Regions from separate parts of the Cupriavidus gilardii genome, predicted to be linked through region 2. Evidence: predicted binding sites of a transcription regulator. Region 2 holds the regulator's gene; the other holds the start of a gene.
The links. Region 2 encodes NrdR, which represses ribonucleotide reductase genes. Its sites were predicted from a motif close to CACNANATNTNGTG; they were not measured.
Positions count from the first base shown of each region.

Region 1: a site for NrdR is predicted at 7,717-7,730, ahead of FOB47_RS22965 (ribonucleoside-diphosphate reductase subunit alpha). Genes of this name have one in related genera too.

Region 1 covers NZ_CP054626.1:2,832,603-2,844,722, reverse strand. The annotation lists gene FOB47_RS23010 (proline--tRNA ligase) at 1-834, shown strand, start outside; gene FOB47_RS23005 (lytic transglycosylase domain-containing protein) at 839-1,525, shown strand; gene FOB47_RS23000 (2OG-Fe(II) oxygenase) at 1,522-2,475, shown strand; gene FOB47_RS22995 (LysE family translocator) at 2,641-3,264, shown strand; gene FOB47_RS22990 (hypoxanthine-guanine phosphoribosyltransferase) at 3,319-3,864, opposite strand; gene ffh (signal recognition particle protein) at 3,918-5,321, opposite strand; gene FOB47_RS22980 (cytochrome C assembly family protein) at 5,599-6,582, shown strand; gene FOB47_RS22975 (PP0621 family protein) at 6,598-6,891, shown strand; gene ampD (1,6-anhydro-N-acetylmuramyl-L-alanine amidase AmpD) at 6,888-7,493, shown strand; gene FOB47_RS22965 (ribonucleoside-diphosphate reductase subunit alpha) at 7,998-10,937, shown strand; gene FOB47_RS22960 (ribonucleotide-diphosphate reductase subunit beta) at 11,198-12,120, shown strand, end outside.
Region 2 covers NZ_CP054626.1:662,246-674,365, forward strand. The annotation lists gene ribBA (bifunctional 3,4-dihydroxy-2-butanone-4-phosphate synthase/GTP cyclohydrolase II) at 1-820, opposite strand, end outside; gene FOB47_RS13140 (riboflavin synthase) at 1,004-1,642, opposite strand; gene ribD (bifunctional diaminohydroxyphosphoribosylaminopyrimidine deaminase/5-amino-6-(5-phosphoribosylamino)uracil reductase RibD) at 1,728-2,846, opposite strand; gene FOB47_RS13150 (GspH/FimT family pseudopilin) at 2,988-3,584, opposite strand; gene FOB47_RS13155 (type IV pilin protein) at 3,566-4,009, opposite strand; gene FOB47_RS13160 (pilus assembly protein) at 4,006-4,680, opposite strand; gene FOB47_RS13165 (PilW family protein) at 4,698-5,621, opposite strand; gene FOB47_RS13170 (type IV pilus modification PilV family protein) at 5,696-6,169, opposite strand; gene nrdR (transcriptional regulator NrdR) at 6,336-6,800, opposite strand; gene glyA (serine hydroxymethyltransferase) at 6,871-8,118, opposite strand; ZMP/ZTP riboswitch at 8,346-8,446, opposite strand; gene ybgC (tol-pal system-associated acyl-CoA thioesterase) at 8,619-9,023, shown strand; gene tolQ (protein TolQ) at 9,020-9,703, shown strand; gene tolR (protein TolR) at 9,729-10,166, shown strand; gene tolA (cell envelope integrity protein TolA) at 10,218-11,225, shown strand; gene tolB (Tol-Pal system beta propeller repeat protein TolB) at 11,568-12,120, shown strand, end outside.

The sequences.
Region 1 (12,120 bases), 1.3 Mb from region 2:
CTGCTGCGCGGCGACCACGACCTGAACGAGATCAAGGCGTCGAAGGTGCCGGGCCTGGCCGAGTTCCGCTTCGCCACCGAGGCGGAGATCGTCGCGACCTTCGGCACGCCGCCCGGCTATCTGGGCCCGATCGGTGCCAAGGCGCCGATCCGCGTGGTGGCCGACCGCACCGTGGCCAACATGAGCGACTTCGTCTGCGGCGCCAACGAGCGCGACTATCACCTGACCGGCGTCAACTGGGGCCGGGACCTGCCCGAGCCGCTCGTGGCGGACCTGCGCAACGTGGTCGAAGGCGACGCCTCGCCCGACGGCAAGGGGCGGCTGGCGATCTGCCGCGGCATCGAGGTCGGCCACGTGTTCATGCTGGGCACGCGCTATTCGGCCGCGATGAACGCGACCTTCCTCGACGAGAACGGCAAGACCCAGCCGATGCAGATGGGCTGCTACGGCATCGGCGTGACCCGCATCGTCGGCGCGGCGATCGAGCAGAACTACGACGAGCGCGGCATCATCTGGCCCGCGGCGATCGCGCCGTTCGAGGTGGTGGTGTGTCCGGTCGGCTACGACCGCTCGGAAGCGGTCAAGGCCGAGGCCGACCGCATCCATGCCGAGTTGCTGGCGGCCGGCGTCGACGCGATCCTGGACGACCGCGGCGAGCGCCCCGGCGTGATGTTCGCCGACTGGGAACTGATCGGCGTGCCGCATCGCGTGGTGGTCGGCGACCGCGGCCTGAAGGAAGGCCAGGTCGAGTACCAGGGCCGGCGCGACGCCGAGGCGAGCCGCGTGGCGGTGGCCGACATCGTCGGGCATGTCCGCAAGCTGCTGGCCAGCTGACGCCATGCTCACGCCGCGATGCGCCGCCATCGCGGCGCTGCTGTCCGCGCTGGCGTTGCTGACCGCGCCGCCCGCGCACGCCGGCGCCCAGCGCGAGGAGCAGCTGGCCGACGCCGTGCGCGGCGCGCTGGCCGCGGCGATTGCCGACGCGCGTCCCGCCCGGCCGGTGTTTGTCTCCGCCGGCGAGCGCGAGGCCTATCTGCGCTGGGTCGCCGAGATGTCGCGCCGCCTCGAGCGGCGCATTCCCGAGCCGCCGCTCCGCACCGAGCTGGTCGAGACCGTCTACTACGAAGCCAGGCGGGCCGGACTCGAGCCGGCGCTGGTGCTGGGGCTGATCCAGGTCGAGAGCAACTTCCGCAAGTACGCGATCAGCACGGCGGGCGCGCGCGGCCTGATGCAGGTGATGCCGTTCTGGGCGCGCACCATCGGCGACGGCGACGCGCGCAAGCTGTTCCATCTGCAGAGCAATCTGCGCTACGGCTGCACGATCCTGCGCCACTACCTGGACCGCGAGTCCGGCGACCTGTTCCTCGCGCTCGGCCGCTACAACGGCAGCCGGGGCCGCGCCGAATACCCGAACGCGGTGCTGGCCGCATGGAGGCGCTGGCAAGAGGCCGAGGCCGCGGTGACGGTGGCGAACACTGCCGCCCCTGCCGCGTTCCCATCCACCCGCCTGTCCGATCCGTCATGACCTCCCGCCCGCATCCGCAGGCCGGCAAGGCCGGCTACGCCACCTCGTCGCCCGAACTGGAACGCTGGCTGGCCCGGCATATCGCGCAAGGCTTCGGCGCCGACGCGCTGGTGCGGTCGATGTGCCAGTCCGGCTACGATGCGGCCTTCGCCCGCGCCACGGTGCAGGCGGCCCTTGCCGGATCCGGGGAGCGCGGCGCACGGCCGGGGCATTCGCCATCGCCGGGCGCCAGGCCGAAGGCCGCCACGGACCTCACGACGAGCGCCGCGCGCGACGGTGCGGCCCCCGCGGCCGCGGCGATCACGGCCCCCAACGCGCTGCCCGCCGGCGATGGCCGCGACGTGCCGGTGCTGTTCGCGATGGAATCGCCGCGCATCGCGCTGTTCCAGCGGCTGCTGATGCCGGACGAATGCGAGGCGCTGATCGCGCTGTCCCGGGGCCGGCTGGCGCGCTCGCCTGTGGTCAATCCCGATACCGGCGACGAGAACCTGATCGATGCGCGCACCAGCATGGGCGCGATGTTCCAGGTCGGCGAGCATCCGCTGATCGAGCGGCTCGAGGCGCGCATCGCCGCGGTGACCGGTGTGCCGGTCGAGCAAGGGGAAGGACTGCAGATCCTGAACTACAAGCCCGGCGCCGAGTACCAGCCGCACTACGACTACTTCAATCCGCAGCGCCCGGGCGAGGCGCGCCAGTTGCGCGTCGGCGGGCAGCGGATGGCGACGCTGGTGATCTACCTGAACGACGTCCCGGCCGGCGGCGCGACCGCGTTTCCGAAACTGGGTTTGCGCGTCAATCCGGTACAGGGCAATGCGGTGTTCTTCGCCTATCTCGGCGAGGACGGCGCGCTCGACGAACGCACGCTGCACGCCGGGCTGCCGGTCGAGCAGGGGGAGAAGTGGATCGCCACCAAGTGGCTGCGCGAGGCGCCGTATCGCGGGGAAGGCTGACCCGCCGCCGGCCGGCGGCGTCTGGCTTCGCGCTGCGCCGAGCCGCCCCCCATCTGTGCCGAACCGGCAAGCAGCACTGTGCCGGGCTTTACCGGTGAATCTGTACCGGTACTGTATAGGGTTGCCGCGCTAGACTGCCGCTTCCCCTGTATTCAAGGAGTTGCCATGGCACTGTCGGAACTGGCGGCGGGCTCTGCCGTGTTTGCCGCGTTCGGCGGCTTCGTGCTGGTGTCGTCGATCACGCCCGGACCGAACAACACGATGGTGCTGGCCTCCGGCGTCAATTTCGGTTTCGCGCGCACCATTCCCCATCTGCTCGGCATCAGCAGCGGCTTCGCCGTGATGATCGCGCTGATCGCGCTCGGCCTGGGCTCGCTGTTTACCGCCGTGCCGTGGACCTGGCCGCTGCTGCGCGTGGCGGCCACCGCGTACCTGGTCTACCTCGCCTGGAAGCTGGCCATCGCCGGCCGCGTGCAGGACCGGCAGGTGACCAGGCCGATGAGCTTCCTGCAGGCGGCCGCGTTCCAGTGGGTCAATCCGAAGGCCTGGGTGATGGCGGTGGGCGCGTGCAGCGCCTATGTGCTGCATCCGAATGTCTGGCTCAACGTGCTGCTGCTGCTGGCCAGCCTGTCGGCGATCATCAATCTGCCAAGCGTGGCGGTGTGGGCGGTGTTCGGCGCGTCGCTGCGCCGCTGGCTGGCGAGGCCGCGCGTGCTGCGCGTGTTCAACGTGACGATGGCGCTGCTGCTGCTCGGCTCGCTGTGGCCGATCCTGGCGGCCGGACACTGAAAGCAGGCGCGTCCGGCCGGGACGGGGAAGGGGCGGGGAAGAAAGGCGGGTGCCTCAGTCCTTCAGCGCGCGGATGGTGCCGAGGTTGCGCCAGTAGCCCTTGGCATCCATGCCGCAGCCGAATACATAACGGTCGGGCACCGTGAAGCCGCAGAAGTCGGGGTGCATCGGCTTGGCCTTGGCCAGCGTCTTTTCGCACAGCACCGCGGCGTAGAACTCCCGCGCACCCATGTCCATGATGCGCTGGCGGATCGCCGCCATGGTCTCGCCCTCGTCGAGGATGTCGTCGAGCACCAGCACGGTCCGGTCCTTGACCGACTCGCGCGGCGCCACGCGCCATTGCATCTCGCCGCCGACCGTCTTGTTGTTGTAGCGGGACAGGTGGATGTAGTCGAACTCGAGCGGGAATTCGAGCTTGGGCAGCAGCATGCCGGTGAACACCACGGCGCCGCCCATCACCGACAGCACCAGCGGGAAGCGGTCTCCCATCTTGTCGGCGATCTCGCGCGCCATGCGGTCCAGCGATTGCTGCACGTCCTGCGCGCTGACGATTTCCTCGGAGTTGGCCCACAGTTCGCGGGCCTGTTCGGCAGTCATCATGGTGTTCGGTCCTGATTCTGGTGTTCTCTTGCGGGCAGGGTCGATGCGGCGGATCAGCGGTTGAACAGGCCCTTCATGCCGCCCTTCATCGCGCCCATCGAGCGCATCATCTTGGCCATGCCGCCGCCCTTGAGCTTCTTCATCATGCTCTGCATCTGGTCGAACTGATTGAGCAGGCGGTTCACTTCCTGCACCGGCACGCCCGCGCCCGCGGCGATGCGGCGCTTGCGGCTGGCCTTGATCAGTTCGGGCTTGGCGCGCTCGGCCGGCGTCATGCTGTTGATGATGCCTTCCATGCGGCGCACCTGCTTCTCGGCCTGATCCATATTGGCGCCCTGGGCCTGCTGGGCGAATTGCGCGGGCAGCTTGTCGACCAGGCTGCCGAGGCCGCCCATCTTTTTCATCTGGCCGATCTGGGCCTTGAAGTCCTCGAGGTCGAAGCCGCCGGTCTTCTTGATCTTCTTGGCCAGTTTCTCGGCCGCTTCCATGTCGACGCCGCGCTGCGCCTCCTCGACCAGCGCGAGGATGTCGCCCATGCCCAGGATGCGCTGGGCCATGCGGTCGGGGTAGAAGGCCTCGAGGCCGTCGAGCTTCTCGCCGACGCCGACGAACTTGATCGGGCGGCCGGTCACGTGCCGCACCGACAGCGCGGCGCCGCCGCGCGCATCGCCGTCGAGCTTGGTCAGCACGACGCCGGTCAGCGGCAGCGTGTCGTTGAAGGCCTTGGCGGTGTTGACCGCGTCCTGGCCCAGCATCGCGTCGACCACGAACAGCGTTTCCGCCGGCTTGAGCGCGGCGTGCAGCGCGGCGATCTCCTGCATCATCGCCTCGTCGATGCCGAGCCGGCCGGCCGTGTCGACGATCAGCACGTCGTGATAGTGCTTGCGGGCCCAGTCGAGCGCCGCGCGGGCGATGTCGACCGGCTTCTGGTCCGGCTGCGACGGGAAGAAGTCGGCGCCGACCTGGTCCGACACGGTCTTGAGCTGCGCGATCGCGGCGGGGCGGTAGACGTCGCACGAGACCGTCAGCACTTTCTTCTTCTTGTTTTCCTTCAGCCATTTGGCGAGCTTGCCGACCGTGGTGGTCTTGCCCGCGCCCTGCAGGCCGGCCATCAGGATGATCGCCGGCGGCTGCACCGCCAGGTTCAGCTCGGCCGCCTTGCCGGGCGTACCGTCGGCCGAGACGGCTTCCTCGCCGCCGATCACCGCGGTCAGTTCGCGTTGCACCACGCCGACCAGGGCCTGGCCCGGCGTGAGGCTGCCGACCACTTCCTCGCCCAGCGCCTTTTCCTTGACGCGGGCCACGAACTCGCGCACCACCGGCAGCGCGACGTCGGCCTCCAGCATGGCCAGGCGAACCTCCCGCAACATCTCGGCGGTGTTGGCTTCGGTCAGGCGTGCCTCGCCGCGCATGGTCTTGACGACCCGCGCCAGGCGTTGAGTGAGATTGTCCAGCATGGCAGAAATCCGGAGGTGGGCTTTGTAGGGTTGCGGCGCGCCGCCGCGTTTGTCGGCCTGTCGTCGGCCTGTCGCCGGCCTGTCGCCGGCCGATGGCCGACCGGTCATCGACCGTGCGGCGCGGACCGTGGCGTGCGGGCGGGGCCGACCGCGCGGGTCCGCCGGGCGTCCATCGCGGCGCCGCCATCCGCCTTGCCGCCGCGGGTCATTGCCGCCGGTCACCGCGGTCAGTCACCGCCGTCGGTCACCGTAACAGGCGCTAGGGTAAACTGCGCGAATGGCGATTGTACTGTATGCCCTGACGGCACTCCTCTATTGCGCGCTGGCCTATCACGGCTGGGCGACGCGCCACGCCGGACTGGCCGCCACGACGGCCGGTGGACCTGTCGGCGGTCCGGCGGGCGGTCCGATCCTGGGCGGCCAGCCGGGTTCGATGGTGCTGGTGCCGGGCCCCGCGCCGGGCGGCAGCGCGGAAGGGCAGCCCGCCTGGTGGCATCTGCTGATGGTCGCGGTGCTGGCCAGCCACGGCATGCTGCTGCACGAGACGATCTTTCCGGCCGACCGCATGGTGTTCGGCTTTGCCTTCGCGCTGTCGGCGATGCTGTGGCTGGGCGTCGGCATCTACTGGATCGAGAGCTTCTTCTTCTCGCTGGCCGGACTGGGGCTGGTCGTGATCCCGGTGGCGATGCTGGCCAGCCTGATGCCGCTCGCCTTCCCCGGCGCGCAGATCCTCGGCTATGCCGCGCGGCCGCTGTTCAAGCTGCATTTCATCATCGCCAACGTCGCGTACGGGCTGTTCACGCTGGCGGCCTTCCACGCCTTCCTGATGCTGCTGGTCGAGCGCCGGCTGCATGGTTTCAACCGCGGCCACGGCGTACACGTGCCGGGCGGCGCGATGGCCGCCGGCGCGCCGCAGCAGGCCGGCTGGCTGGGCCGCTGGCTCGACCTGCTGCCGCCGCTGCTGACGCTGGAGAAGCTGCTGTTCCGGCTGATCGCGGCCGGCTTCGTGCTGCTGACGCTGACGATCGCCTCGGGGCTGCTGTTCTCCGAGGAGCTGTTCGGGCGGGTCTTCCGCTTCGACCACAAGACCGTGTTCGCGCTGGTCTCGTGGGTAATGTTCGCCGGCATCTTGGCCGGCCGGCGGTTCTACGGCTGGCGTGGCCGCGTCGCGCTGCGCTGGGTCATCGCCTCGTTCTGCATCCTGCTGCTGGCCTATGTCGGCAGCCGCTTCGTGATCGAAGTGATTCTGCATCGCCTCTGAAGCAAGGCATCGTCGATGGCACGTCTGTTCCTGTTGCTGGCGGTCCTGCTGGCCATTTTCTGGTGGCTCGGCAGCCGCGTGCGCGCGCGCCGCGCCAAACCCCCGCCGGCCGATGCCGCTGCCGATACCCATCGCCGCGCGCAGGAGCCGATGGTGCCGTGCGCCCACTGCGGCGTGCATCTGCCGCGCAGCGAGGCGATCGCCTACCAGGGCCTGCACTACTGCCGTGCCGGCCATTTGCCGGAGGCGCAGCAGCGATCCGGCGACCGTGGCGGCGACCGTGGCGGCGGCCGCGGCGGTCCCGCATGACCGGGCCGCATCCGTCGCGGCTGCGCCTGGATGACGCGGGCTGGGTCGAGGGCGCGCGCCGCGTGCCGTCGCCGAACTTCGATCCGCGCCCGCCCGGCATGCCGGTCGATCTGCTGGTGATCCACAACATCAGCCTGCCGCCCGGCGAATTCGGCAGCGACGATATCGAGGCGCTGTTCCTGAACCGGCTCGATCCGGCCCGCCATCCGTTCTTCGCGACCATCCACGAGGTCCGCGTGTCGGCGCATTTCCTGGTGCGGCGCAGCGGCGAGCTGCTGCAGTTCGTCTCGTGCGCCGAGCGCGCCTGGCATGCCGGCCAGTCGGCCTTCTTCGGGCGCGAGCGCTGCAACGACTTCTCGATCGGCATCGAGCTGGAAGGCTGCGACACGCTGCCGTTCGAGCCGGCCCAGTACGACACCGCGGCCGCGCTGTCGCGGCTGCTGGTGCGGGCCTATCCGATCGCGGCCGTGGCCGGCCACAGCGATATCGCCCCCGGCCGCAAGACCGACCCCGGTCCGTGCTTTGACTGGCCGCGCTTTGCGCAGGCCGCGGGGCTGGCGCCGGCGATGCTGCCGTACCGTTGCGGCGGCGCCGCGGGCTAGCCGAAAACCCCGCGTCGGCGCGGGGCTATCGGAAGTGTGGCGCTAATCAAAAAAAATTCTTTCGTCGGTGCGCCAGCCGACCAAACCGCCGCAACCCTTGAGCCGCTTGGTCTGGCGGGGAGCCGGGGGGCCGGCGTCGGGCCGGACCGGCCCGCGCAAGCGCTTGTCAAGACTGGTCAACGCGATTCATTTCACTATACTTAGTCCAGCTTTTCGTTATGACCACTATATCTAGTGGTGCTTTCGGGGAGCCGACCTAGGCGTGCAGCGTTCGCCACGGGCTCGGCAGGTTGCCTTCGCGCCACGCGCGTCAAGCGTTTCCAGCCGGCCGGCAGCGCGTACACCGGCGCGCCACAGGGTCGGCACGTCACAAGAGCCCTCCACGGGAATGCAGCAAGGCAGTAATCCGGCACGGCGTCGCCGCGCCCGGGATGTCTCTTTTTGCGCATTTTCCAAGGGGCTCTTTGTCGTTGATAACACTGGTCACAAAAACAGGAGTGCTTCATGCAGACGGCCCAACAAGAATTCGCCGGCAAGGCCGGTTCCGCCGCCGTGGCGCAGCCGAGCCCCGCCGCTGAGAACGCCGCTGGCAACTACCAGGATTACAAGATCATCCGCCGCAACGGCGCGGTGGTCGCTTTCGAGCCGAGCAAGATCTCGGTGGCGATGACCAAGGCCTTCCTCGCCGTCAACGGCGGGCAGGGCGCCGCCTCGGCGCGCGTGCGCGAGCTGGTCGAGCAGCTGACCCAGAACGTGGTGCGCGCGCTGCTGCGCAGCCGTCCGAACGGCGGCACCTTCCACATCGAGGACGTGCAGGACCATGTCGAGCTGGCGCTGATGCGCTCGGGCGAACATGAGGTCGCGCGCGCCTACGTGCTCTACCGCGAGAAGCGCAACCAGGAGCGCGGCCAGGCCAACGCGCAGGCCGTCGCCCGCGTGGCGCAGTCCGTCGCGAACTTCAACGTCACGGACGGCGGCGTGACCCGACCGCTGGACCTGGTCGCGCTGCACGCGCTGATCGATACCGCCTGCGCCGGGCTGGGCGACGGCGTCGATGCCGAGCCGATCCTGAAGGAAACGGTCAAGAACCTGTACGACGGCGTGCCGATGAGCCAGGTCTACGACTCGGCCATCCTCGCCGCGCGCACGCTGATCGAAAAGGACCCGGCCTACAGCCAGGTCACCGCTCGCATCCTGCTGCACACGATCCGCAAGGAAATCCTCGGCGAGGAAGTGACCCAGGCCGAGATGGGCAGCCGCTATGCCGAGTACTTCCCGAAGTTCATCGCCCGCGGCATCGAGGCCGAGCTGCTCGACGAGAAGCTGGCGACCTTCGACCTGGCGCGGCTGGGCGCGGCGCTGGACGCCTCGCGCGACTTCCAGTTCAACTACCTGGGCCTGCAGACGCTGTACGACCGCTACTTCCTGCACATCGACGAGACCCGCATCGAGATGCCGCAGGCCTTCTTCATGCGCGTCGCGATGGGCCTGGCGCTGAACGAGACCGATCGTGAAGGCCGCGCCATCGAGTTCTACAACCTGCTGTCCTCGTTCGACTTCATGTCGTCGACGCCGACGCTGTTCAACTCGGGCACCCGCCGCTCGCAGCTGTCCTCGTGCTACCTGACCACGATCTCCGACGACCTGGAAGGCATCTACGAGGGCCTGAAGGAGAACGCGCTGCTGTCGAAGTTCGCCGGCGGCCTCGGCAACGACTGGACCAATGTGCGCGCGCTCGGCTCGCACATCAAGGGCACCAACGGCAAGTCGCAGGGCGTGGTGCCGTTCCTGAAGGTCGTCAACGACACCGCCGTGGCGGTCAACCAGGGCGGCAAGCGCAAGGGCGCGGTCTGCGCCTACCTGGAGACCTGGCACCTGGACATCGAGGAATTCCTCGAGCTGCGCAAGAACACCGGCGACGACCGCCGCCGCACGCACGACATGAACACCGCGAACTGGATTCCGGACCTGTTCATGAAGCGCGTGATGGAGAACGGCGAATGGACGCTGTTCTCGCCGTCGACCTGCCCGGACCTGCACGACAAGGTCGGCAAGGAATTCGAGAAGGCCTACCTCGGCTACGAGGAGAAGGTCGCGCGCGGCGAGCTGAAGCTGTTCAAGAAGATCCCGGCGATGCAGCTGTGGCGCAAGATGCTGGGCATGCTGTTCGAGACCGGCCATCCGTGGATCACCTTCAAGGATCCGTGCAACATCCGCAGCCCGCAGCAGCATGTCGGCGTGGTCCACAGCTCGAACCTGTGCACCGAGATCACGCTGAACACGAACGACAGCGAAATCGCGGTCTGCAACCTGGGTTCGGTCAACCTGGTCGCGCACCTGAAGCAGCAGGCCGACGGCAGCCACGCGCTCGACCACGCCAAGCTCGAGAAGACCATCCGCACCGCGATGCGCATGCTCGACAACGTGATCGACATCAACTACTACGCGGTCGACAAGGCGCGCAATTCGAACCTGCGCCACCGTCCGGTCGGCATGGGCATCATGGGCTTCCAGGACTGCCTGCACGTGCTGCGCGTGCCGTACGCCAGCGAGGCCGCGGTGCAGTTCGCCGACACCTCGATGGAGGCGGTCTGCTACTACGCCTACCAGGCGTCGACCGAGCTGGCCGAGGAGCGCGGCCGCTACAGCACCTATGAGGGCTCGCTGTGGGATCGCGGCATCCTGCCGCAGGACTCGTTGAAGCTGCTGGCCGAGGAACGCGGCGGCTACCTCGAGGTCGACCAGTCGTCGACGATGGATTGGGACAAGCTGCGCGCGCGCATCAAGCAGCACGGCATGCGCAACTCGAACTGCATCGCGATCGCGCCGACCGCGACGATCTCGAACATCATCGGCGTGTCGGCCTGCATCGAGCCGACCTTCCAGAACCTGTACGTCAAGTCGAACCTGTCGGGCGAGTTCACGGTGGTCAACGACTACCTGGTGCGCGACCTGAAGGCACGCGGCCTGTGGGACGAGGTGATGGTCGCCGACCTGAAGTATTTCGACGGCTCGCTGGCCCGCATCGACCGCATTCCGCAGGACCTGCGCGACCTGTACGCGACCGCGTTCGAGGTCGAGCCGACCTGGCTGGTGGAGGCCGCCAGCCGCCGCCAGAAGTGGATCGACCAGGCCCAGTCGCTGAACATCTACATGGCCGGCGCCTCGGGCAAGAAGCTGGACGATACCTACAAGCTGGCGTGGATCCGCGGCCTGAAGACGACCTACTACCTGCGTACCATCGCCGCCACGCACGTCGAGAAGTCGACCGTGTCGCGCGGTTCGCTGAACGCGGTGTCCTCGGGCGCCGCCGCCGGCGGTGCCTCGGCCTCGTCGATCGACCAGGTGGCCGCCTCGGCCCCGGCGATGCCCGAAGCCGAAGGCGCGGTCTGCACGATGCGCCCGGGCGATCCGGGGTTCGACGAGTGCGAGGCCTGCCAATAAAAAGGGAACGCTAAGGAGGCTGCAATGTTCAAGATAAAGAAGTTGGAATTGCCCAAGCCGCCGAAGCCGCCAAAGCCGCCTGATCGGCTCCAAAACATGAAGACGTTGCGCCCGTTGGGTGCCACCAAGTGGGTAAAGGCCCATTGGCGATGGGATTACAAGACCCACAAATGGGAATGGGTAACCGGTCACTGGAGTAAGTGACACACCCTCAAGCGAATACTCGTAGGGCTCCATTGCGGAGCCATTTGGAGAAACTCATGCTGAGCTGGGACGACGACGTTCAAGCCAATCCGCAGGCTGCACCGCAGCCCGCGCCTCAACCCGCCCTGCAACCTGCCGTCGGCGCCGCCACCGCCGACCAGCAGGGCGTGCTGCCGCCCGCTGCGACGCAGCCGGGCGCCGGCATCCTGGGCAACAACCCGAACGCCGCGGCCGCGCAGAGCACGCGCCGCGTCAACGCCGCCGACAAGCGCGTGATCAACGGCGCCACCGACGTCAACCAGCTGGTGCCGTTCAAGTACAAGTGGGCCTGGGAGAAGTACCTGGCCGGCTGCGCCAACCACTGGATGCCGCAGGAAATCAACATGTCGCGCGACATCGCGCTGTGGAAGGACCCGAACGGCCTGACCGAGGACGAGCGCCGCATCATCAAGCGCAACCTGGGCTTCTTCGTCACCGCCGATTCGCTGGCCGCCAACAACATCGTGCTGGGCACCTACCGGCAGATCACCGCGCCGGAGTGCCGCCAGTACCTGCTGCGCCAGGCCTTCGAAGAGGCCATCCACACGCACGCCTACCAGTACATCGTCGAGTCGCTGGGGCTGAACGAGGCCGAGATCTTCAACGCCTATCACGAGGTGCCGTCGATCCGCGACAAGGACGAGTTCCTGATCCCGTTCATCGACACGCTGACCGATCCGTCGTTCAAGACCGGCACGCCGGAGAACGACCAGAAGCTGCTGAAGTCGCTGATCGTGTTCGCCTGCATCATGGAAGGCCTGTTCTTCTATGTCGGCTTCACGCAGATCCTGGCGATGGGCCGGCAGAACAAGATGACCGGCGCGGCCGAGCAGTACCAGTACATCCTGCGCGACGAGTCGCTGCACTGCAATTTCGGCATCGACCTGATCAACCAGATCAAGCTCGAGAACCCGCATCTGTGGACCGCGGAGTTCAAGGA
Region 2 (12,120 bases):
CGGTCCACGAGTGGGTGGTGCGGGAGACTTCGAGCAGGTCCAGCACCGACAGCGGCTCGTGCACGCGCACCAGCGTTTCGCGGTCGGGCTGCGGTTCGCCCTTGATCAGCGCCAGATGGGCGTGGCCGCTGGGCTTGTCGCGGTAGGCGATGCTGCGGAAGGTGCCGTACGGCGTCTGCATGGTGCGCTCGCCGACGCGGTCGACGATGCATTCGGTGCGGCTGCGGTAGTGGATCAGGTCGGCGATGGTGCCGATCTTCAGGCCGTGCAGCTCGGCGAATTCGATCAGGTCCGGCAGCCGCGCCATGGTGCCGTCGTCCTTCATGATTTCGCAGATCACCGCGGCCGGGGTCACGCCGGCCAGCGCGGCCAGGTCGCAGCCCGCCTCGGTATGGCCGGCGCGCATCAGCACGCCGCCGGGCTGGGCGGTCAGCGGGAAGATGTGACCGGGCTGGACCAGATCGCTGGGCCTGGCGTCGCGCGCGACGGCGGCCTGCACGGTGCGGGCGCGGTCGGCCGCCGAAATGCCGGTGGTCACGCCTTCGGCCGCCTCGATCGACACCGTGAAGGCGGTGCCGTGCGGGGTGCCGTTGCGGCTGACCATCGGATGCAGTTCCAGCTGGCGGCAGCGCTCGGGCGTCAGCGTCAGGCAGATCAGGCCGCGGCCGTACTTGGCCATGAAGTTGATCGCCTCGGGCGTGACGAAGTCGGCCGCCAGCACCAGATCCCCCTCGTTCTCGCGGTCTTCCTCGTCGACCAGGATAACCATGCGGCCGGCACGGATCTCGGCAATGATGTCTTCGGTTGGGGCGATCGTCATGAGGTAGGCAAAGGAAAGTCTGGCGGGGGCGGCCCCGGGGCGGTGCCCGTGAGGCGACTGCGGCGCGCCGGGGCGGCGCGCGGTTTAACCCGGCATTGTACGCGATGCGAGCCGGGGGCAAGGGGCCCGGCGCCGGGCCTGGGCCTCGGCAGCCGGGCCGGCCTGCGCGGCCGGTGCCGGCCGTCAGAGGCGTTCGCCTGCCTTGCCCTCGGCGTTCAGCATCCGCTCGACATAGCGGGCGATCAGGTCGATCTCCAGATTGACCTTCGCGCCTGGGCGCAGGTCCTGCAGCGTGGTCACCTCGATCGTGTGGGGGATCAGGTTGATCGAGAATTCGCAGCCGTCGGGCTGGTCGGCCACGCGGTTGACCGTCAGCGAGACGCCGTTGACCACCACCGAGCCCTTGTAGGCCAGATAGCGCGCCAGCTCGCGCGGCGCCTTGACGCGCAGCTCGTGCGATTCGCCGACCGGCGCGAAATGGGTGACCTCGCCCAGGCCGTCGACATGGCCGGACACCAGGTGGCCGCCTAGCCGGTCGGCCAGCCGCAGCGCCTTTTCCAGATTGACGCGGCCAGGCTGCGCGAGGCCGGTGGTCTTGTCCAGCGATTCGCGCGAGACCTCGACGTCGAACCGGCCGGGCTGCAGCGCCACCACGGTCATGCAGGCGCCCTGGATGGCGATGCTGTCGCCGATCTGCACGTCGGACAGGTCGAGCCCGCCCGCGTCGATCTGCAGCCGTACGCCGGCGTCATTGGAGTTCTGGTCGCCCAGCGGCGTCACGGAGTCGATGCGGCCGACGGCCGCCACAATGCCAGTAAACATGGTCTGGTCAGCAGGGAGAGAGAAGGGGAAAGCGAAAGGGGGAAGCGAAAGCGGCATGCTGGCGGCCCGAAGAATGACGTGCCGCTCAGCTCGCCGGATGGCGGCGCGCGATCAGCCGCAGGTCGTCGCCGACCTGCCGCACGTCGTGCCAGCGGAAGGCCGGCGCGTCCTGCAGCCGGGCCAGCGGCGGCAGGTTGAACATGCCCTGGGCGTCGCCGAGCAGCCGGGGCGCCAGATAGATCAGCAATTCGTCGGCGCAGCCCTCGCGGATCAGCGACCCGTTGAGCTTGAAGCCGGCCTCGACATGCAGCTCGTTGATGCCGCGCCGGCCCAGTTCCTCCAGCATGCGGCGCAGCTCGACCTTGCCGTGCGCGTTGGGCAGCACCACCACTTCGGCGCCGCGTGCCTCCAGCGCGCTGCGGCGCGCGCGGTCGTCGATCGCACAGAACACCAGTACGGGTTTGGCGAAATCCCCGGTGTCCGGCGCCAGCATGCGGGCGTCCAGTGGCACCTCCAGGCGCGAGTCGATCAGCACGCGCTGCGGCTGGCGAGGCGTGTCGACGGCGCGCACGGTCAGTTGCGGGTCGTCGTCGCGCACCGTGCCGATGCCGGTCAGGATCGCGCAGGCGCGGGCACGCCAGGCATGGCCATCGTCGCGTGCGGCCTGGCCGGTGATCCACTGGCTGGTGCCGTCGTGCAGCGCGGTGCCGCCATCGAGCGAGGCGGCGACCTTGACGCGGACCCACGGCAGCCCTCGCGTCATGCGCGAGACGAAGCCGATATTCAGATCGCGCGCCTCCTTCTCCAGCAGGCCGCAGCGCACGTCGATGCCGGCATCGCGCAGCCGCTGCAGGCCGCGTCCCGATACCGTGGGATTCGGATCCTCCATCGCCGCGACCACGCGCTTGACGCCGGCGCGCACCAGCGCGTCGGCGCACGGCGGTGTCCGGCCGAAATGGCTGCATGGCTCGAGCGTGACGTAGGCGGTCGCCCCGGCAGCATCGATGCCGCGCGCGGCGGCGTTTTTCAGCGCCTGGATCTCCGCATGGTCCTGGCCCGCGGGCTGCGTATAGCCTTCGCCGATCACCTTGCCGCCCTTGGTCAGCACACAGCCCACGCGCGGGTTCGGCGTGGTGATGAACATGCCGCGCGCGGCCAGCGCGAGGGCCTGCTGCATGGCGGCGTGATCGGTTTCGGAGAACATGAGTGGGCGGTTTCCTGCCGGTTGTCTTGACGGGGTGACTGGCGCGATGGGCTGGCGCGATGGACTGGCGTATTGCTCTGGCGTAGTTGGCTCGCGTGGTCGGATCCGGCATGCCGGGCCGCGCTTCGGGGCCCGCGTGGCTCAGGGCCCGGCGTCGGTCCGGCTGTCGCAGTCGGTGTCCTGCCCGGGCGTACAGATGCGCAGGCGGCCCAGCGCGCCGAGCCTGACCTGACGCTGCGCGTGGCCGCAGCGCAGGGTAAAGGTGGCGGCATAGAAGCCGCCACGTTCCGACCGAGAGTATCCCACAGGAGCCAGCCGCAGCGCGTGGCTGCCGTCCGTGGCGCGCAGCGCGACGCGCAGGCAGCCGGCGCCGAGGGTCACCACGGACAGCGCGGGGGCCTCGCCGATCTCGTTGGCCTCATTGGGCTCATTGGGCTCTCCGGCGACGATGCGCCAGCCGCGCGAGAAGTCGGGGAAGCCTTGACGCGGCGACAGCAGGACGTTGCCGCGCCTGGCCAGCGCGAATTCGCGCGCCGTCTCGATCGAGGCCACCAGCAGGTCGGCGGCGACGCGGACCTGCTGGCGCTCCAGCGCATCGCGATACGACGGATAGCCGGCGGCGGAGAGCATTGCCGTGATGGCAAGCGCGGCCAGCGATTCGATCAGCGTGGTCCCCGTATTGCCTGCGCCGTGCCGCCGGCGATCGCCGCGCCGCGCGCTCAGCACCCTGCGGGCCATGGTACGGGGCCCGCCATGTCCGCCGATTCGATCAGCCACTCCCCGCCGCTGCGCAGGATCAGCGTGCCGCAGGCGGGGTCCGGCCATTGGGGCGCGGCATGCAGTTCGATGCAACGGTCGAGGCCGGCATCGGTGCAGGGCAGCGCCGCGAGACGGTATTGCGGTTGCGCCGGCGGCGCCGGCAGCCACTGTGGCCAGGTTCCGGCCGGCCGGCGCCCGCCGTCGTCGGCAAAGCTGCCGCGGGCCATCGCGTGGCGCTGCAGCTCGAGCATCGCCGCGATCATCGCGGTGCGCGCCTGCACGCGCCAGCTGCGCTGCAGATGCCGATGCCAGCTGGCGGCCGCGAGGCCGGCAACGATGGCAGCGATGGTGATCGCCACCAACAGCTCGATCAGTGTGAAGGCGGCGGGGCGGGGCACGATCATGGCGGATATGGCGGCACGAGTTCGCGCCAGCCCAGGCGCCGGATGCCGGCGGGTCCCGGCTGGCTTGCGGCGCCGTCGCGTGGAGACGGATCGATCCATTCGGTTTGCAGCACGACACGGGCGGCAGGATCGCGTCCCTGGCCCAGTGCGGTGATGCGGTAGCGCTGCGCGTGCACGCCGGCGGGCGCCGATGCGCCGGTTTCCTTTTGCGGCAGCCGTTCGATCAGATAGCGCGGCACCGTGGTCGCACCGGCCATCTCCGCAGGGATGACGGGCAGCGTCGCGCCGGTCGCCGATCCGATCGGGATGCCGATGTCGTCGGCAGGCGGGCCCACCCCCATCCAGGCCCGCCACGGCGGCGGCTGCCCCACGGCGGCGCTGCACAAGCCGCGCTGCGCCTGCGTGCCGCAACGACCGGGCGCAGGCCAGGCCGATGCCGCGCTGGCCGCGGCGCTGGCCGCCACCTTCGTGTTGCCGCGCAGATCGTGCTCGCCATCGGTCAGTGCAAGCTCGGCGTTGCGCAACGCAATCTCGCGTTCGAGCCGCTGGCCGATCGCCTGATGTCCTGCCAGCAGCAGCACGAACAGCGCCCCGGCCAGGGCCAGCGTCAGCGTCGACATCACGACCACGGAAATCAGCGTGATGGCGCCGCGTTCAGCTTGCCGAGACATCGCCTCGTCCTTGGCTTTCAACATGGCGACCCCGCGCAGAACGGCGCATTGCGCAGCCATACCGTGGTGGCGAAGACCCGCCTCGATGCGTTGGGCCGGGAGCGCGGCCGGAACACGATATCGTCGCCCTGCTCACCGGCCATGCGCGCGGGCAGCAGAGGCAGCATCGGCCGCGGCGCAGCATCCGTGCCGGCACCGGTGCGCAGCACCAGCGCGATCTGCACGGCCAACACGCTGCACCACGCACCGGGTCCGGCCACGGCAAGCTCGCTGGCGCGCAGGAAGGCGTCGACGCGGCCATCGCCATCGCGGTCGATGCCATAGCGCAGCTGCAGGGTCTCGACGCCGCGGGCCAGCGCCCCTGTGCTCCAGGTCCTGCCAGCGCTGCCGCCACCGTTGCCTCCATCGCCGCGCCCCGGGTAGCGGCACAGCAACTGCGGCTCGCCGTCGGCACCGTCGGCGACGTACAGCAGATTGGCGGTCAGATAGTCCGCCGCTGGCGGCGCCGATGCCGGCCTGGTCGCAACAGGGGCGGCCGCGATGGGGACGGGGTATCCGCTGCAGTCGGTCAGATAGCGGTCCGGCAGCGCCGGATCGCCGGCCGGATGATCGCCGCCGAAGCGGATCAGCAGCGCATCGCTGCCGGCGACGCCGGGTTTGTCGCAAGCGAGCGTGCCGCCGAGCCTCGGTTGGCCGCAGTCGTCGCGGCCGCTCAGCGGCGGAGGCAGGGCAGTGGTCGGATCCGGATGCCAGCCCGCGTGGCGCAGCAGCGTGGCAATCGCGTCGAGCAGGGCGGCGCCGCGCTGTTCGAGCTCGCGCTGCTCGGCCGCGATTGCGTAGGCGGAACGCACCGTCAGGAAGACCGTCACCGCAGCGCCGGTCGCCAGCGTGCCGAGCAGCAGGCCGACCATCACGTCGACCAGCGACGATCCGGCGGGCATACGCGCACGCCGTGGCATCGCCCTGCCGCGGCCCGCGGCCGATGAGGACGTGGGCCCGCCGAGCACGATCGCACTCATGGCCGCAGCCGCAGCGCGATCGCGCGCAACGCGGCCCGGGAATGGGCGACGCCGGCCTCGCTGCGCGAGCCTGGCGATGAAGCCAGGGGGCCGACCACGACGACGCGCTGGCCGGCCGGACAGTCGGACTGCGCCGCGTCGGCCGGTACCGATGCGCACCAGCGTGGCGCCGGCAGGCCGCCGGCTTGCGAGACTGCCGGAAGCCTGGCGGGATCGGGTAGCGCATCCGGCCCCGCCAGCCCGGCGAGTTCCGCGCCCTCGCCGGCGAGCCGCAGCGCCTGGCCGATCAGCAAGGGATCACGCCACCATTGCAGCGCGGCCGGGCCGAGCCGGGCCAGCGGCAGCAGGCCGATGCCCAGCACCGCCAGTGCGATCAACGATTCGATCAGCAGGTAGCCGCGGCGCCGCACGCGCCCGCCAGCAGATCGGTAGAGAAAGGAAGGGGAAGCCGCCGAAGGGATCGCAACCATCGCTCTGGTCCTGTGCGTGACAAGCGGGGACCAGAGTAATCGTCAGCGGGCGGAGATCCGGTGTCGAATCGTGGAGGATTCGACAAGGTTTGCAACAGCGGCAAGGCTGGCCGCAACGGCGGCGGCAACGACCATGAGCAAGGCCGCTGCGCCCCTGGGCGCCACCTCAGCGCTTGCCGTTGGGCGAGCTGACCTCGGCCAGCACGTCGGAGAACTCGGACACGTCCTCGAAGCTGCGATAGACCGAAGCGAATCGGATATAGGCGATCTTGTCGAGCTTGCGCAGTTCGCGCATCACCAGTTCGCCGACCTGGCTGCTCGGGATTTCCTTCTGTCCCAGCGCCAGCAGCTTTTCCTCGATGCGCGCGATCGCCTCGTCGATGGCCTCGGCCGACACCGGCCGCTTGCGCAGCGCGAGCCGCATCGAATCCTTCAGCTTGCTGCGCGCGTAATCGACGCGGCTGCCGTTCTTCTTGACGATGGCCGGGAAGAACAGCTCGATCCGCTCATAGGTGGTGAAGCGCCGGTCGCAGGCCTCGCAACGGCGGCGCCGGCGCACGGTGTCGCCTTCCTCGGACATGCGGGTGTCGAGCACCTGGGTATTGGAGTGACCGCAGAAGGGACATTTCATCGGACCACCTGGAGGCGGAGGTTGAGCGGCCGCGCGCCGCCGGCAATCGGCGGCGCGCGGCGACGGCCGATCAGCCGTAGACCGGGAAGCGCTTGGTCAGCGCCGCGACCTGCTCGCGCACGCGCGCAATGTTGGCGGCGTCGTGCGGGTTGTCCAGCACGTCGGCGATCAGGTTGGCGACCTGGCGCGCTTCCTCTTCCTTGAAGCCGCGCGTGGTCATCGCCGGCGAGCCCAGGCGGATGCCCGAGGTCACGAACGGCTTTTCCGGATCGTTCGGGATCGCGTTCTTGTTGACCGTGATATGGGCGTCGCCGAGGATCTTCTCGGCTTCCTTGCCGGTGATCTGCTTGGCGCGCAGGTCGACCAGCATCACGTGGCTCTCGGTGCGGCCCGAGACGATGCGCAGGCCGCGCGCGATCAGCGTGTCGGCCAGCGCCTGGGCGTTCTTGACGACCTGCTGCTGATAGGCCTTGAACTCCGGCGACAGCGCTTCCTTGAACGCGACCGCCTTGCCGGCGATCACGTGCATCAGCGGGCCGCCCTGGATGCCGGGGAAGATCGCCGAGTTGATGGCCTTCTCATGTTCGGCCTTCATCAGGATCACGCCGCCGCGCGGGCCGCGCAGGCTCTTGTGCGTGGTGGTGGTGACGAAGTCCGCGTGCGGCACCGGGTTCGGGTAGACGCCAGCGGCGATCAGGCCTGCGTAGTGCGCCATGTCGACCATGAAATAGGCGCCGACCGACCTGGCCACCGCGGCGATGCGCTCGAAGTCGATGCGCAGCGAGAAGGCCGACGCGCCGGCGATGATCAGCTTCGGCTTCTTTTCCTGGGCCAGCTTTTCCAGCGCGCCGTAGTCGATGTCCTCGTCGGCGTTCAGGCCGTAGCTGACCACGTTGAACCACTTGCCGCTCATGTTCAGCGCCATGCCGTGGGTCAGGTGGCCGCCTTCGGCCAGGCTCATGCCCATGATCGTGTCGCCCGGCTTGAGCACGGCGAAGAACACGCCCTGGTTGGCCTGCGAGCCCGAATTCGGCTGCACGTTGGCGGCCTCGGCGCCGAACAGCTGCTTGACGCGATCGATCGCCAGCTGCTCGACGACGTCGACATATTCGCAGCCGCCGTAATAGCGCTTGCCGGGATAGCCCTCGGCGTACTTGTTGGTCAACTGCGACCCCTGGGCAGCCATCACGGCCGGCGAGGTGTAGTTCTCGGAGGCGATCAGCTCGATATGGTCTTCCTGGCGCTGATTTTCCTGCTGGATGGCGGACCAGAGTTCGGGATCGATCTGATCGATCGTGTAGCGGCTGCGTTCGAACATGGCGAGACTCGTCTGTAGAAGGATCGGTGAAAACCGTGCAATGACGGCGGATTGACCGAAGAATACGGGAACGGAACGACGGTAGGGCGCGCGGGGAAGACGCATGCGAACCGCGTCGCCGGCCTGGGCGCAGGGCCCGGGACTGGCGGCGCAGGGCGCACCCTGCTTCCCATTCGCTGGCCCAGGCGAGCGGCAGGCGCGGCGGCCATCGCAAGGGCCGGGGCCGGGCATCGCGCCTGGCATCGGACCGCTTCCGGTGGCGTGGCGCCAGAGATCTTGCGCTTCCTCGTGGTAGTACCCACTGACTTCGCCAGTCGCGCAAGGTGGAATGGTTGGCCGGAGTTTACGCGAGGCCCCGGCTCGCCGCAAGCCGGCCGGGCGGCCTGTGGCGGGGCCCGGCGGGCTGGAAGGGGGGCGCTCGTCTGTAGGACGCCCCGGCGTTGCGTTGTCGGACGCCGTGTGACACCGAAGCCGCGCCCGCGTCCGTTACAATCGCGGCCATGACGAATTTCGTATGGCCCCTGCGCGTCTACTGGGAAGACACCGACGCCGGCGGGGTGGTGTTCTACGCCAACTACCTCAAGTTTTTCGAACGCGCGCGCACCGAATGGCTGCGCGCGCTCGGCATCGAGCAGCAGGCCCTCGCCGACGAATCCGGCGTGGTCTTTGTCGTGCGCAGCACGGCGGTGGAATACAATGCGCCCGCCCGGCTGGACGATCTGCTGGAGATCCGCACCCGTATTGAACGGGTCGGGCCGGCCTCGGTCCAATTCGCCCAGGAAGCGTGGCGCGGGCCGCTGATGCTGGCCGCGGGCACGATCCGGGTGGGATGCGTGGACCGCGACAGCTTCCGCCCGGCCCCGATTCCCGCACCAGTCCTCGCAACCATCAAGACCGCTCGATGAATCCCGTGACCGTCACGCAAGACATGTCGATCCTTACGCTGGTGATGCACGCCAGCTTCCTGGCGCAGGCCGTGATGGCCTTGCTGGTCGTCATGTCGTTGTTCTCCTGGACCTATATTTTCCGCAAGCACATGGCGCTGCGCGCCGCGCGCACCCAGACCGAAGGCTTCGAGCGCGATTTCTGGGCGGGCGGCGATCTGCAGGCGCTGTATCACAGCGCGGCCAACAACCGGCACAGCACCGGCGCGCTCGAGCGGATCTTTGAGTCCGGCATGGGCGAATACCTGAAGGCGCGCGAGCGCAGCAACGATGCCGGCGCGCTGCTCGACGCGGCCCGCCGCGCGATGCGCGCCGCCTACCAGCGCGAGATGGACGTGCTCGAGTCCCACCTGCCGTTCCTGGCCTCGGTCGGCTCGGTCAGCCCGTACATCGGCCTGTTCGGCACGGTCTGGGGGATCATGAACGCGTTCCGCGGCCTGTCCAACGTCCAGCAGGCCACGCTGGCCTCGGTCGCACCGGGCATCGCCGAAGCGCTGGTGGCCACCGCGATCGGCCTGTTCGCGGCGATCCCCGCGGTGATCGCGTACAACCGCTACGCGACCGAGATCGACCGGCTGGCGATCCGCTTCGAGAGCTTCATGGAAGAATTCCTCAACATCCTGCAGCGGCAGACCCGCTGAAGGCCAGGCCAAGGAGAAGCGCAGCATGGCAGCCATTCAGCGCCGCGGCGGCTCGCGCCGCCGGGCCAGCGCCGACATCAACGTCGTGCCGTATATCGACGTGATGCTGGTTCTGCTCGTCATCTTCATGGTGGCGGCGCCGATCGTCAGCCCCGCCGTGGTGGACCTGCCGACCGTGGCCGACGCCACGCCGCAGCAGAAGACCCCGCCGATCGTCGTCACCGTGCACGAGGACGGCACGCTGACCGCGCGCGGCAAGAATCCCGAGGGCGGATCGTTCGAGCGCAAGCTCGACACCCAGGGCCTGCTGGACTTCGTGCACCAGCGCCAGAACGAGAACCCGGACCAGCCGGTGGTGATCGCCGCCGCCCGTGCGGTCAAGTACGAGGCGGTGCTCGACGTGATGTCCGAACTGAAGGCCGATGGCGTCAAGCGCGTCGGCCTGATGGTCAAGTCCAAGTAACCGCTGGATGACGACCGGATGTCGCCCGGAACCCTGCCGTTAGCCTTTCCGATGAAGACCGCCGACTCCTACCCGTATCAGCCGGTCAAGGAACGCGGCACGCTGCGCTCCTTCCTGCTGGCGCTCTTCATGCATCTGCTGCTGGGCATCGTGCTGTACTACGGTGTCAACTGGCAGATCAGCACCCCGGCCGGCGTCGAAGCCGAGCTGTGGGAGGAAGTCCCCGATACTCCGGCTCCCGAGCCGGCTCCGCGGCCCCAGCCCCAGCCGACCCCGGCGCCGCCGGCGCCCGTGGCGCAGCCCAGGCCCGAAGAGGACGCCGACATCGCGCTCGAGCGCCAGAAGCGCCGCGAGGCCGAGGCGCGCGAGGCCGCGCGCAAGCAGGCCGAGCTGAAGGCGCGCCAGGAGCGCGAGGAACGCGAGGCGGCCGAGCGCCGCGAGGCGCAGCGCAAGGAAGAACAACGCAAGGAAGCCCTGCGCAAGGAAGAGCAGCGCAAGGAAGAACAGCGCAAGGAAGAGCAGCGGAAAGAGGCCCAGCGCAAGGAAGACCAGAAGCGCGCCGACGAGCAGAAGCGCAAGGAACAGGCCGAGCGCGAACGCAAGGAAGAGCAGGCGAAGAAGGCCAAGGCGGATGCCGAGGCCAAGGCCAAGGCCGACGCGGAGGCGAAGGCCAGGCGCGAGGCCGCCGCCAACGCGCAGCGCCAGGCCGAACTGGCCCGCCTGAAGGCGCTCGCTGGCGGCAGCGGCTCCGGCGGCGGCACCTCGGACAACGCCGGCTCGGGCGGCCGCGCCTCGCCGGGCTATGCCGACAAGGTACGCCGCCGGGTCAAGCCGAACATCGTGTTCACCGAGGACGTGCAGGGCAACCCGACCGCCGTGGTGTCGGTGTCGCTGGCGCCGGACGGTTCGCTGCTGTCGGCCCGCCTGTCCAAGTCCAGCGGCAATTCGGCCTGGGACAACGCCGTGCTGCGCGCGGTCGAGCGTTCCGACCCGCTGCCGCGCGACGACAACGGCAAGGCACCGTCCAGCTTCACGATCACCTTCCGGCCCAAGGACTGAGCCGGGGAAGCGGGGAAGCGTATGATTTGCAACATAGTGCAACCGGGATCGCTGGCCGCGGGGCGGCTGGCTACCATCGACGGTTGCCTGGCGCGGCCCGGCGGCGCCTCGCTCCGCGCGCCGTTGCCGACGCGTCCGATCATCGATTGACGATCTCGATATAGATAGAGGAGCAGCATGCGATCGCTATTGACCCCGCTTTGGGCCCCGCTTTTGGCTCATTTGGCCCGTCCGGCCCATGGGGGCTTCGCCTATCGGGCGGCCGACGCCCGCCAACGCACCCCAGCGGCCTCGCTCGCCAGCCGGCGCACCGCCCGTTCGGCCGTGCTGGCCTGGATCACGATGGCGCTGGCCATGATGCTGACGATGGGCACCGCCCACGCCCAGCTGAACGTCGAAATCTCCGGCGTCGGCTCCAGCCAGTTCCCGATCGCCGTCGCCAACTTCCAGAATGAAGGCGCGGCGCCGACCAACCTGACGGCGATCATCCGCGCCGACCTGCAGCGCAGCGGCCGCTTCCGCAACGTCGACGTGGCCGGCGCGACCGTGCCCGAGACCGCCAACGTCGACCTGGCCGGCTGGAAGACCCGCGGCGCCGACGCCTTCGTGGCCGGCAGCGTCACGCCGGCCGGCGGCGGCCGCTACGAGGTCCGCTTCCGCCTGTACGACACCGTCAAGGGCGCCAGCCTGGGCGGCCTGGCCTTTACCGTCGGCCAGGACCAGCTGCGCGTGACCGCGCACAAGATTGCCGACTATATCTACGAGAAGCTGCTGGGCGAGCGCGGCGTGTTCGCGACCCGTCTGTCCTACGTCTCGCGCGTCGGCAACCGCTTCCAGCTGCTGATCTCGGACTCCGACGGCCAGAATTCGCGCGTCGCGCTGACCAGCAACGAGC